Regions from separate parts of the Dickeya fangzhongdai genome, predicted to be linked through region 1. Evidence: predicted binding sites of a transcription regulator. Region 1 holds the regulator's gene; each other region holds the start of a gene.

What was found. Region 1 encodes PurR, which represses purine synthesis genes. Its sites were predicted from a motif close to CANGCAAACGTTTGCNTG; they were not measured.
Region 2: the regulator PurR is predicted to act here: its motif matches at 1,561-1,578, upstream of purH (bifunctional phosphoribosylaminoimidazolecarboxamide formyltransferase/IMP cyclohydrolase).
Region 3: the regulator PurR is predicted to act here: its motif matches at 1,312-1,329, upstream of gcvT (glycine cleavage system aminomethyltransferase GcvT).
Region 4: the regulator PurR is predicted to act here: its motif matches at 1,425-1,442, upstream of CVE23_RS22400 (NCS2 family permease).

What each region holds. Positions count from the first base shown of each region.
Region 1 is NZ_CP025003.1:2,974,024-2,977,235, forward strand. Features, by position in the region: gene CVE23_RS13280 (C40 family peptidase) at 1-221, shown strand, start outside; gene cydH (cytochrome bd-I oxidase subunit CydH) at 346-435, opposite strand; gene purR (HTH-type transcriptional repressor PurR) at 822-1,847, shown strand; gene cfa (cyclopropane fatty acyl phospholipid synthase) at 2,269-3,212, shown strand, end outside.
Region 2 is NZ_CP025003.1:283,455-286,666, forward strand. Features, by position in the region: gene purH (bifunctional phosphoribosylaminoimidazolecarboxamide formyltransferase/IMP cyclohydrolase) at 1-1,415, opposite strand, end outside; rRNA gene CVE23_RS01325 (16S ribosomal RNA) at 2,016-3,212, shown strand, end outside.
Region 3 is NZ_CP025003.1:789,231-792,442, forward strand. Features, by position in the region: gene fucO (lactaldehyde reductase) at 1-722, opposite strand, end outside; gene gcvT (glycine cleavage system aminomethyltransferase GcvT) at 1,375-2,475, shown strand; gene gcvH (glycine cleavage system protein GcvH) at 2,507-2,914, shown strand; gene gcvP (aminomethyl-transferring glycine dehydrogenase) at 3,084-3,212, shown strand, end outside.
Region 4 is NZ_CP025003.1:4,997,133-5,000,344, reverse strand. Features, by position in the region: gene CVE23_RS22400 (NCS2 family permease) at 1-1,270, opposite strand, end outside; gene yieH (6-phosphogluconate phosphatase) at 1,544-2,212, shown strand; gene CVE23_RS22390 (amino acid ABC transporter permease) at 2,217-2,975, opposite strand; gene CVE23_RS22385 (amino acid ABC transporter permease) at 2,977-3,212, opposite strand, start outside.

The DNA.
Region 1 (3,212 bases):
CGCCTATCAAGAAAAGCGAGCTGGAAAGCGGCGACCTGGTGTTCTTTCGGATAACCAACCGCGGCGCCGCCGACCATGTCGGCGTCTACCTCGGCAATGGTCGTTTCATTCAGTCGCCGCGTTCCGGCTCTGACATTAAAATCAGCAAACTGAGCGAGGACTACTGGCAGGATCACTACGTCGGCGCCCGTCGCGTGGTCACGCCGAAAACCATTCGCTAAACAACTTCCGCTGGAATGGCCGTTCTCAATACGACAAAAGGGGCATCACGCCCCTTTTTTGTTTTCCTGTCTTTAACGGCAACGATGCGCCGCTGACGTTCCAGGCGCCGCTAGCGCCACGCCGTCAGTTCAATACCGCGCTCAGACTAAAGATGATGATCATCGCCAGTGAAGCCACAGTGGTGAACAGCGACATTTTCAAGTTGGTATCCATAGTATTCTCCTGTATGTGACTGATGATCGCCGTCATCCTGTCATGTCTGAATCAATCCCCTATCCGGCAGACGGGGGAAACATTATAAAGCATAGGTCTATTATCACCCGGCGAGCGTCAAAAAACCGGTTTCTGCGTCACAGAGATAAAACGAATTGCCTCTTCCACTTTTGCTCTAAATCGGCCAAAATCCGCAGTTTACTGTATACACTGCGTTGGTCGAAGCGTCAGCCCTCCCTTCAAGCTACACACCTCGGCATGTCTCCTCCTGAAATGTTGCCTTGTTGTCTGGCAGGAGAAGAATTCACGCAGGCAAACGATTAACAACATATTTACTGCTGTAACAGACAAGCTACTGTAACAGATGAGTTCAGGAGTCACTTTAGATGGCAACGATCAAAGATGTGGCAAAACGCGCGGGCGTTTCGACCACAACCGTATCACACGTGATCAATAAAACACGTTTCGTCGCCGAAGAGACCAAGGCTGCGGTGCGTGCGGCCATCGATGAATTGCATTATTCGCCGAGTGCGGTGGCCCGCAGCCTGAAAGTCAACCACACCAAATCCATCGGCCTGCTGGCGACATCCAGCGAGGCGCCCTATTTCGCCGAAATCATCGAGGCGGTGGAAAACAGCTGCTACGCCAGAGGCTATACGCTGATCCTGTGCAACTCCCATAATAATCAGGACAAACAGCGCGCCTACCTGTCCATGCTGGCGCAAAAACGGGTCGACGGCCTGCTGGTGATGTGCGCCGAGTACCCGCCGGAACTGCTATCGATGCTGGCGGATTACCGCCATATCCCGATGGTGGTGATGGACTGGGGCGAAGCCCACAGCGATTTTACCGATACCATTATCGATAACGCGTTTGCCGGCGGCTACATGGCCGGACGTTACCTGATTGAGCGCGGCCACCGCGACATCGGCGCCATTCCCGGTTCTCTCGGGCGCAATACCGGCAGTGGGCGTTATCTGGGTTTCCTGAAAGCGCTGAAAGAGGCCGACATTCCGCTACGGGAAGAATGGGTGGTTCAGGGCGACTTCGAGCCGGAATCCGGCTACAAGGCGATGCACCAGATTCTGGCCCAGAAACAGCGTCCGACCGCGGTGTTCTGCGGCGGCGATATCATGGCGATGGGCGCCATTTGCGCCGCCGACGAACTGGGGCTGCGCGTACCGCAGGATATTTCGGTGATCGGTTATGACAATGTTCGTCACTCCCGGTATTTTACCCCGGCGCTGACCACCATCCACCAGCCCAAGGAGCGACTGGGACAGGCGGCCTTCTCGATGTTGCTCGACCGCATTACCAGCAAACGCGAGGAAGCCCAGACCATTGAAGTGCATCCGACGCTGATCGAACGCCGCTCCGTCGCCGACGGCCCGTTCCTCGATTACCGTCGTTAAAATTCAGACGATTCCGTTATCTCTGTCTGGCTATTCAATCAAGCGGCAGGCCGCACCACACATGGTGCCGGCGCATGCTATCGCTGTTGAGCTCATGACTTAACGTGCTGCTTTAACCCAATGAATCTTGTCGTCGGGTTAAAGCAGTCATACACTTGTCACTGTCGTTGACGACAATAATCATGATCAGACGATGCTTTTGGCCTCATGCATCGCCTTACTTTTTCTATCCTGCCTGTTGACCGCTGCACCTTTTTGTTACGGCCAGGGATAGACGCCTTTCGTACCGGCTTTTCTCTTATTTTCCTCTGAGACGTTCAGGGGTAGACGATGGATTGGGTCCACCGAATGCCCTCCGTGGGTACATTTGTCTAATGTTTTTCCTTGCAAAGGCATTTTTCCGGCAAGGTAGGGAGAAGTTATGAGTTCATCTTATGTGGAGGAACTGGGTACCCCTAACCTATCCTGGTTCCAGATTGTTAATGAAATGCTGTCGGCCGCCGACATCGTCATTAACGGTTCACGCCCGTTTGATATTCAGGTAAAAAATCCCGACATGTATAAGCGCGTGCTGCGCGAAGGCTCGTTGGGATTGGGCGAAAGTTATATGGATGGCTGGTGGGAGTGTGAGCGGCTGGACATGTTTTTCCACCGCGTGCTGCGCGCCGGGTTGGAAAACCAGCTCCCTCACCGCTGGCGCGATACGCTGCGGATCCTGATGGCGCGGCTGACCAACCTGCAGTCCCGCCGTCGGGCCTGGATCGTGGGCAAGGAGCATTACGACCTCGGTAATGATCTTTTCACCCTGATGCTTGACCCTTATATGCAGTACTCCTGTGGCTACTGGAAACAGGCCGAAACCCTGGAGCAGGCACAGCAGGACAAGCTGCGCTTGATCTGCGAAAAACTGCAGCTGCGCCGCGGCATGACCCTGCTGGATATCGGCTGCGGCTGGGGCGGGCTGGCAGAATTCGCCGCGCGTCACTACGGCGTTTCCGTCACCGGCGTGACCATCTCCCGCGAGCAACAGAAACTGGCGCAACAGCGCTGCCATGATCTGGACGTGAACATCCTGCTGCAGGACTACCGCGACCTGAACCGGCAGTTTGACCGTATCGTTTCCGTCGGCATGTTCGAGCATGTCGGTGCCAAGAACTACGATACCTACTTCCAGATAGTAAAGCGCAATCTTAAACCTGATGGGCTGTTCCTGCTGCACACGATCGGCACTCACACCCCCACGCCAACGGGAGATAAGTGGACCAGCAAGTACATCTTCCCCAACGGCAGCCTGCCGTCGATAGAGCAAATCGCCGTAACCAGCGAGCCGTATCTGGTGATGGAAGACTGGCATAACTTCGGTGC
Region 2 (3,212 bases), 2.3 Mb from region 1:
ACGGAACCTTTGACTTCCAGACCTTCGTCACCAGCCTTGATACCGGCGATTTTGGCCGAGTAAACACGGCTCATCTGACCGGCGCCGATGCCGATGGTCATATTGTCGCGTGCGTAAACAATGGCGTTGGATTTAACGAATTTCGCCACTTTCCAGCAGAACAACGCATCGCGCAGTTCGGCTTCAGTCGGCTGACGCTCGGTGACCACGCGCAACTGGGCGGCTTCTACCATGCCGAGATCGCGATCCTGCACCAGCAGGCCGCCGTTGACGCGTTTGAAATCCAGCCCCGGCGTACGCTGTTGCCACTGACCGCAGGTCAGCACGCGTACGTTTTGCTTGGCGGCGGTGACTTTCAGCGCGGCTTCGCTGGCGGAAGGAGCAATGATCACTTCAACAAACTGACGGCTGATGATGGCTTGCGCGGTGGCTTCGTCGAGTTCGCGGTTAAAAGCGATGATGCCGCCGAACGCCGATGTCGGGTCGGTTTTGTAGGCGCGCTCATAGGCGTCCAGAATCGAACCGCCAATTGCCACGCCGCAGGGGTTGGCGTGTTTGATGATTACGCAGGCCGGCTCGGCAAATTCTTTCACGCACTCCAGCGCGGCGTCGGTATCGGCGATGTTGTTGTAGGAAAGCGCTTTGCCCTGCAACTGCTGAGCGGTGGCCACCGATGCTTCAGCGACTTTCTCTTCTATATAGAAGGCGGCCTGCTGGTGGCTGTTCTCGCCATAACGCATATCCTGTTTTTTGATGAAGTTCAAGTTCAGCGTGCGCGGGAAACGGCCGGAAGGCTGGGTGGTATCGCCGTGATAGGCCGGAACCTTACTGCCAAAGTAGTTGGCGATCATGCTGTCGTAAGCGGCGGTGTGTTCGAATGCCTTGATTGCCAGATCAAAACGGGTTTCGTAAGTCAGAGAACCTTCGTTGGCGTCCATCTCGGTGATGATGGCTGTGTAGTCGCTGCTTTTAACCACGATAGCCACGTCGTTGTGGTTCTTGGCCGCGGAGCGCACCATGGTCGGGCCGCCGATATCGATATTTTCTACCGCGTCTTCCAGCGTGCAGTCGGCTTTGGCGACGGTCTGGGCGAACGGATAGAGATTCACGACCACCATGTCGATCGGCTGGATATGGTGTTGAGTCATGATGGCGTCATCCTGACCGCGGCGACCCAGAATGCCGCCATGCACTTTGGGATGCAGGGTTTTGACGCGTCCATCCATCATTTCCGGAAAACCGGTGTAATCCGAGACTTCTGTCACCGGCAGGCCGGCGTCGGCCAGCAAGCGTGCAGTGCCGCCAGTGGAGAGCAGCTCAATGCCTCGTTGTGACAGCGCCTGGGCGAATTCGACGATACCGGCTTTGTCAGACACGCTGAGCAAAGCACGACGGATAGGACGACGTTGTTGCATGATGGTTTGATCCCCTGACTTAGGTTCTTACTTTAAAGAGCGTTACGTGAATAGTGGCGGTCACATAAAGAAAAATACGGATTGAGTCACCGATATTCAGCTAACGCGCTCACGGATACGCGTCATTCATCAGGGGGGGAATTGTAGCGAAAACGTTTGCGTGATGCTCGCCAAATTTCAAAAAATGCCTGAGTTGTGGATAACTCTGTGCAAAATAAGGTATAAGCGGCACTTTTGCTGTGGAATGCAGCGAACGCGCGATTTAATCAAAAATACCGGTTGCGGCCTGCGAGGAACTCCCTATAATGCGCATCCACTGACACGGCAACGGCGATGAGTCAACGCGGTGTGAGGCGGAGAAAGCGAGAAAAAAGTCGTTGACTCTGAATGAGGAAAGCGTAGTATACGCCACCTCGCGACAGCAGGCTGTAAGCCGGTCGCACTGCTCTTTAACAATCAATCAGACAATCTGTGTGGGCACTCGCAGGACGCTTCACTAAAAAATTATGTGAAAAGTCTTGAAGAGTGACAACAGTTAATTCATACGAACTAACAGTAAATTCTTTGAGCACGTTTTCTTCGGAAAACACATCAAACTTTAAATTGAAGAGTTTGATCATGGCTCAGATTGAACGCTGGCGGCAGGCCTAACACATGCAAGTCGAGCGGCAGCGGGGGGAAGCTTGCTTCCCCGCCGGCGAGCGGCGGACGGGTGAGTAATGTCTGGGGATCTGCCTGATGGAGGGGGATAACTACTGGAAACGGTAGCTAATACCGCATAACGTCGCAAGACCAAAGTGGGGGACCTTCGGGCCTCACGCCATCGGATGAACCCAGATGGGATTAGCTAGTAGGTGGGGTAACGGCTCACCTAGGCGACGATCCCTAGCTGGTCTGAGAGGATGACCAGCCACACTGGAACTGAGACACGGTCCAGACTCCTACGGGAGGCAGCAGTGGGGAATATTGCACAATGGGGGAAACCCTGATGCAGCCATGCCGCGTGTGTGAAGAAGGCCTTCGGGTTGTAAAGCACTTTCAGCGGGGAGGAAGGCGGTAAGGTTAATAACCTTACCGATTGACGTTACCCGCAGAAGAAGCACCGGCTAACTCCGTGCCAGCAGCCGCGGTAATACGGAGGGTGCAAGCGTTAATCGGAATGACTGGGCGTAAAGCGCACGCAGGCGGTCTGTTAAGTTGGATGTGAAATCCCCGGGCTTAACCTGGGAACTGCATTCAAAACTGACAGGCTAGAGTCTCGTAGAGGGGGGTAGAATTCCAGGTGTAGCGGTGAAATGCGTAGAGATCTGGAGGAATACCGGTGGCGAAGGCGGCCCCCTGGACGAAGACTGACGCTCAGGTGCGAAAGCGTGGGGAGCAAACAGGATTAGATACCCTGGTAGTCCACGCTGTAAACGATGTCGATTTGGAGGTTGTGCCCTTGAGGCGTGGCTTCCGGAGCTAACGCGTTAAATCGACCGCCTGGGGAGTACGGCCGCAAGGTTAAAACTCAAATGAATTGACGGGGGCCCGCACAAGCGGTGGAGCATGTGGTTTAATTCGATGCAACGCGAAGAACCTTACCTACTCTTGACATCCAGCGAAGACTGCAGAGATGCGGTCGTGCCTTCGGGAACGCTGAGACAGGTGCTGCATGGCTGTCGTCAGCTCGTGTTGTGAAATGTTGGGTTAAGTCCCGCAACGAGCGCAACCCTTATCCTCTGTTGCCAGCACTACGGGTGGGAACTCAGGGGAGACTGCCGGTGATAAACCGGAGGAAGGTGGGGATGACGTCAA
Region 3 (3,212 bases), 2.2 Mb from region 1:
GCTTCCACGCCCTGCGGTTTGCCGGCCACCGAATCGCGTAGCGAACGGCTGATGATTTCGATGGCTTTGAGGTGCAGCATGTCGGTCAATTCCCAGGCGCCCAGAGTCGTGAACCCTTCGATGGCGTGGGTCAGGGCGTCGATGCCGGTGGTGGCTTTGAGTGAGGCGGGCATACTGCACATCATGTCCGCGTCGATAAACGACACGATGGGGATATCGTGCGGGTCGACGCAGACGAATTTACGCCGTTTCTCTTCATCGGTGATGACGTAGTTGATGGTGACTTCCGCCGCGGTGCCGGAGGTGGTAGGAATGGCGAAAATCGGCACGCTGGGTTTGCGGGTGGCCGCGACCCCTTCCAGGCTGCGCACATCGGCGAATTCCGGGTTGTTGATGATGATGCCGATGGCTTTACAGGTGTCCTGCGGCGAACCGCCGCCAATCGCGATCAGGTAGTCGGCGCCAGATGCCTGAAAACGTTCGACGCCCTGCCGGACGACGGCGATGGTTGGGTTGGGAATCACGCCGTCATAGATGTCATAAGGCAGGCCTGCTTTTTCCAGCAGCGTGGTTACTTTACCCGCTACGCCGTACTTCATCAGTTCCTGGTCCGTCACCACCAGCGCCTTGCGAAAGCCGCGTCGCTGTACCTCTTCGGTCAGGTGGGCGATGGCGCCGCCGCCAAAATAGGACGTTTCATTCAGTATCATTCTGTGTGCCATGATTTCTCCTTAACGCATTGATTTTTAATCATTGAGGCGTATCGGTTATCCATTTGCGCCAGTAGCCGGTGTGGTTAATAGTTAATCTAGTCGCGCACCGCGCAGGGCGAGACGAAAGCTCGCTTCCGGTTGATAAAAGTCAAACCTTTGTCAGAGGGATCACCCGCCGATGAACCCAGTGTGAAACCGGTCGGGACTCGCTGCCTTCTTACGGCTGCCATCAGCCGCGTCGTACTGTCGCTGACGGGAAGGTGTCCACGACGGTGATCACAGAATCGGAGTGTGAAGACAATGAAAAACGGGCGTGGCCTTACCTGAAATAATCTAATTTTAGGGTTTTTTCGCATTACTTAATCTAATTTAACTTGTGGTTGTCTCTTTTGAAATAAAACCAGAAAGTCATGCATTAATAATTTTTGGTATTGGTTTTATTTTTTAATTTGGAGTTAAGTTTTTTATTTGTGAAATTTTACGGATTTATATCCTGATTGGGTGGTTGGGTAATTCAATGCCGGTTTGGCTTTTTATATAGATAAACTTATGGTTGTGGGAGTGGTGGAACGCGCGCTTCGGTGGTAAGTTCTGGGGCAGGATAAACGTTTGCGTCGTGGGGCCTGGCGTCACAACGCGCGGCTAACGTAGAGAGAAAAGAATGGCAAACCACACTCCGTTGTATCAACAGCATCTGGCCGATGGCGCCAAAATGGTGGACTTTCATGGCTGGATGATGCCGCTGCACTACGGTTCTCAACTGGACGAACATCACATCGTACGCAACAGCGCCGGCATGTTTGATGTGTCGCACATGACCATCGTGGATCTGCGCGGCGCCCGCGTGCGTGAATTTTTGCGTTATCTGCTGGCGAATGATGTCGCCAAACTCACCCAGCCCGGTAAAGCGCTCTATACCGCGATGCTGACGCCCTCCGCCGGCGTGATCGACGATCTGATTGTCTATTTCCAGACCGAAGACTATTTCCGGCTGGTGGTGAACTCCGCCACCCGCGAGAAGGATCTGGCCTGGATCACCGAGCATGCCAAACCGTTCATGGTGGAGATTACCGAACGTGAGGATCTGTCGCTGATCGCGGTGCAAGGGCCGCAGGCGCAGGAAAAAGTGCGCAGTCTGCTGAACGATGCCCAGCGTGAGCAAGTAGCCGGCATGAAACCCTTCTTTGGCGTACAGGCGGGCGACCTGTTTATCGCCACCACTGGCTATACTGGCGAAGCGGGCTATGAAATCGCGCTGCCGCAGGAACAGGCGGTCGGTTTCTGGCAACAACTGCTGGCGGCCGGCGTTAAACCCTGCGGACTGGGCGCGCGCGACACGCTGCGTCTGGAAGCGGGCATGAACCTGTACGGTCAGGACATGGATGAATCCATCTCGCCGCTGGCGGCCAACATGGGCTGGACCATCGTCTGGCAGCCGGAAGACCGCCAGTTCATCGGCCGTGAAGCGCTGGAGCGTCAGCAGGCGGAAGGCACCGAACAACTGGTCGGCCTGGTGATGACCGAAAAAGGCGTGCTGCGTCACGGTCAGCCGGTCCGCTTTACCGATAATCATGGCGTCATGCAGGAAGGTGTGATCACCAGCGGGTCGTTTTCGCCCACGCTGGGCGTCAGCATCGCCCTGGCTCGTGTTCCCGCCGGTATCGGCGAACAGGCTATCGTGCAGATTCGTAATCGCGAGATGCCGGTGCATGTGACCAAACCCAATTTCGTTCGCGCCGGCAAGGCGCTGGTTCAGTTTTAATTTTTGGCGTTAATGGAAGGAGAAGGTGGCAATGAGCAATGTTCCGGCAGAATTGAAATATACCTCGTCCCATGAATGGGTGATGGCGGAAGGCAACGGCGTTTACAGCGTGGGCATCACCGAGCACGCGCAGGAATTGCTGGGCGATATGGTGTTTGTCGATCTGCCGGAAGTCGGCAGCACGGTCAACGCCGGTGATGACTGCGCCGTGGCGGAGTCCGTCAAAGCCGCGTCCGACATCTACGCGCCGATCAGCGGCGAAGTGGTGGAAATCAACGACGAACTGGAAGGCGCACCGGAACTGGTGAACAGCGCGCCGTATGCTGAAGGCTGGCTGTTCCGCATCAAGGCGTCTGATGAAGACGAACTGAACGAATTGCTTGATGCCGCTGGTTATCAGGCGCTGCTGGAAGAAGAAGACGGCGACGACGAAGAATAAGCCTGACGCCCCGTTCGCTCCCCGCGACGGGGCGTTTTTATTGTCCGCTTGTTTTTGTGATCTGTTTGTTTTGTGAATTGTTTGCTTGTTTTTCTGAATGATTTGCTTGTTTTCTGAATTAGTTAATTGTGCTGCACATCACTGTGCTAAATGCAGGAAATTCCCCCACATGACCCAGACTCTCAGTCAGCTCGAACACGGTAGCGCCTTCACGGAGCGCCATATTGGCCCGTCGGCCGCTCAGCAACAACAGATGCTGGCCGCTATCGGGGCGGATTCACTGGACGGCCTTACCCGC
Region 4 (3,212 bases), 2.0 Mb from region 1:
TGTCGCGCCAGCGGCCGGTCGCGGCTTTCATTACCGCATAGGAAATGAAGCCCAACGCGATGCCTTCGGTAATAGAGAAGGTGAACGGCATCATCACGGCGGTCACGAACGCCGGTACGGATTCGGTCAGGTCATCCCAGTTAACGCGCGCCAGGCTGGCGGTCATCAGCACGCCGACATAAATCAGCGCGCCCGCCGCCGCATACGCCGGCACCATGCCCGCCAGCGGAGACAGGAACATCACCAGCAGGAACAGAATCCCCACGACTACCGCCGTCAAACCAGTACGACCGCCGATGGATACGCCGGAAGAGCTTTCGATATAGGCGGTCACGGACGACGTGCCGATGAACGAGCCGGCCACCGAGCTGATGCTGTCCACATACAGCGCCTGCTTCATCTGCGGGAATTTGCCGCGGGCATCCACCAGACCGGCCTTGTCGGTCACGCCAATCAGGGTGCCGGAGGAATCAAACAGGTTCACCAGCATGAAAGAGAAAATCACCCCGGACAGGCCCAGATTCAGCGACCCGGCCAGATCCACCTGACCGACCACATTGCTGACGCTCGGCGGCATGGAGAACACGCCGGAGAATTTCACATCGCCCAGCAGGGCGCCCAGCAGCGTGGTCACCGCGATGGAAATCAGCACCGCCGCATGGATGTTGCGGGACGCCAGCACCACGATAATGAAAAAGCCCAGCGCGCCCAGCAGCACGCTATGCGAGGTCAGCTTGCCGACCGACACCAGCGTTTCCGGATTCGGTACGATAATCCCGGCGTTTTTCAGCCCGATCATGGCAATAAACAAACCGATGCCGCTGGCGATGCCCAGCCGCAAACTGAGCGGAATATTGGCGATCATCCAGTAGCGAACCTGAAATATCGTCAACAGCAGGAAACCCACCGAGCCCCAGAAGATAGCGCCCATCGCGACCTGCCACGGCAGACCCATCGTGCCGACCACGACAAAGGCGAAAAAGGCGTTCAGGCCCATCGCCGGCGCCAGCGCCACCGGCAGGTTAGCCAGCAGGCCCATGAAAATACTACCAAAGGCGGCGATCAGACAGGTGGTGACAAACACCGCTTTGGTGTCCATCCCGGCGGCACCCAGAATCTGCGGGTTGACGAAAACGATATACACCATCGTCAGGAAGGTGGTGAACCCGGCAATGGTCTCGGTACGAGCGGTGGTGCCGTGCTGCTTCAGTTTGAACACGCGATCCAGCAGCCCCTGCTCAGCAGCGGAACCAGACTGAGATTTATCCATGATAAATGACCCAAAGAGAAGAAAGGAAAGATAATCGCCCGGTATCCTATACCAAAATGCGGAGCAGTTAACGCGCCGGCGGGCTTTTTTTTCCCGACGATAACAATTTTCTATATCTCCAGCCTGTTCGCAGCGGTTTCGCCTCACTTCCCGACGGGAAAACGTTTGTCCGCTACAGAGATAAGCGTCAGCAAGTCCCGTATTTCCACAAACATCGCATTATCCTGTCAGTCAGGTAAAGTGGGGATTTTCGTCCTTCAACAAGGAATGCCCATGTCCCGGATTGAATGCGTATTTTTCGACTGCGACGGCACGCTGGTGGACAGCGAAGTCATTTGCTGCCAGGCCTACATCAATATCTTTATTCCTTACGGTGTGCAGTTGCCGCTGGATGAAGTGATCAAAAACTTCAAAGGCATGAAGCTCTACGACATCATCGATCGCATCAGCGAGCGTTTCGGCCTGACGGTTTCAACCGAGCAGATGGAACGCCATTTCCGCCAGGAAGTCGCGCGACTGTTCGATCTCTCGCTGCAGCCGATTTCGGGAGTGCGGGACGTACTGGCGGCGCTGCAAACGCCCACCGCGGTGGTGTCCAACGGCCCGGTCAGCAAAATGCAGCATTCGCTGGGGCTGACCGGCCTGCTGCCGTTCTTTGGCGAGCACCTGTACAGCGGCTACGACATCGGCAAATGGAAACCGGACCCGGCGTTGCTGCATCACGCCGCGCAGCAGATGGGGGTAACGGTGGAAAACTGCATTCTGGTGGAAGATTCGGTCTCCGGCACGCAGGCCGGCATTGCCGCCGGCATACCGGTGTTCTACTACTGCGCCGACGAACATAACGCGCCGATCCATCACCCATTGGTGACGATGTTCCACGACATGGCGCAGTTACCGGCGCTGTGGCAGGCACGCGGCTGGACGCTGACCGCCGCCTGACGGCTCAGGCGGATTCGTGCAACAGCGATTCCGGCGTGCTTGCCGGTTTGCGTCCGCCGAATAGCCGGCGCCGGGCGGGTTTCGGCCCGGCGCGAAAACGCCTGCTGACGCCCTGCGCCAGCAGGTCCAGCAACAGGCAAAAGATAAAATAGACCAACGCGATAAACAGGAACACTTCGGTCGGGTAGACCATACTGCGGTTGTTGACCTGAGTCGCCAGAAAAGTCAGCTCGCCAACGCCGACAATGTAAGCCAGCGAGGTGTCTTTAATCAGGGAGATCCACTGGTTGATGAACGACGGCACCATCATGCGCAGCGCTTGCGGCAACGCGATGTGCCACAGCGTCTGCCAACGCCCCAGCCCCAGCGACATCCCCGCCTGCCACTGGCCGCGCCCTATCGCTACGATGCCGGCTTTCACGCCGTGCGCCAGGTAGGCGGAAGCGATTAACGCCAGCGCACACACCACAGTGGTGATTTCGGGGATATCGACGCCAAACAGGATCGGCAGCAGGAAGTAGGTCCAGAAAATCAGCATGATTACCGGAATCGCGCGGAAAAAGCCCAGTACCATCGCCAGCAGCCCGCCAGCCCAGCCGCGACACATCGCCAGCGCCACCCCCAGCCCTGTGCCCAACACCGCCGATGCGATCCCGGCCATCAAACTGAGCGCCAGCGTCAGCGCCGCGCCGCCCAGCGGACCATCCGGAAAGGTGCCCCACATCAGGTAGCTAAAATTGTCGCGGATGATCGCAAAATCCATCTCAGTGCCCCTTTAGCGGTTGCCGGTGCTGACGCCACTGTCCCCAGCCTTCCAGCAGGGCGATCACCGCGATATAAAATACCGTCGCCACCCCGAACGCCTGAAACGTGCGCAGGGTTTCGGTTTCCACCTGGCGGGAAGCATAAGACAGCTCCGCCACACCGATCGCCATCGTCAGCGATGAGTTTTTAATCACATTCATATACTGGCCGAGCAACGGCGGCAGCGCGATGCGCA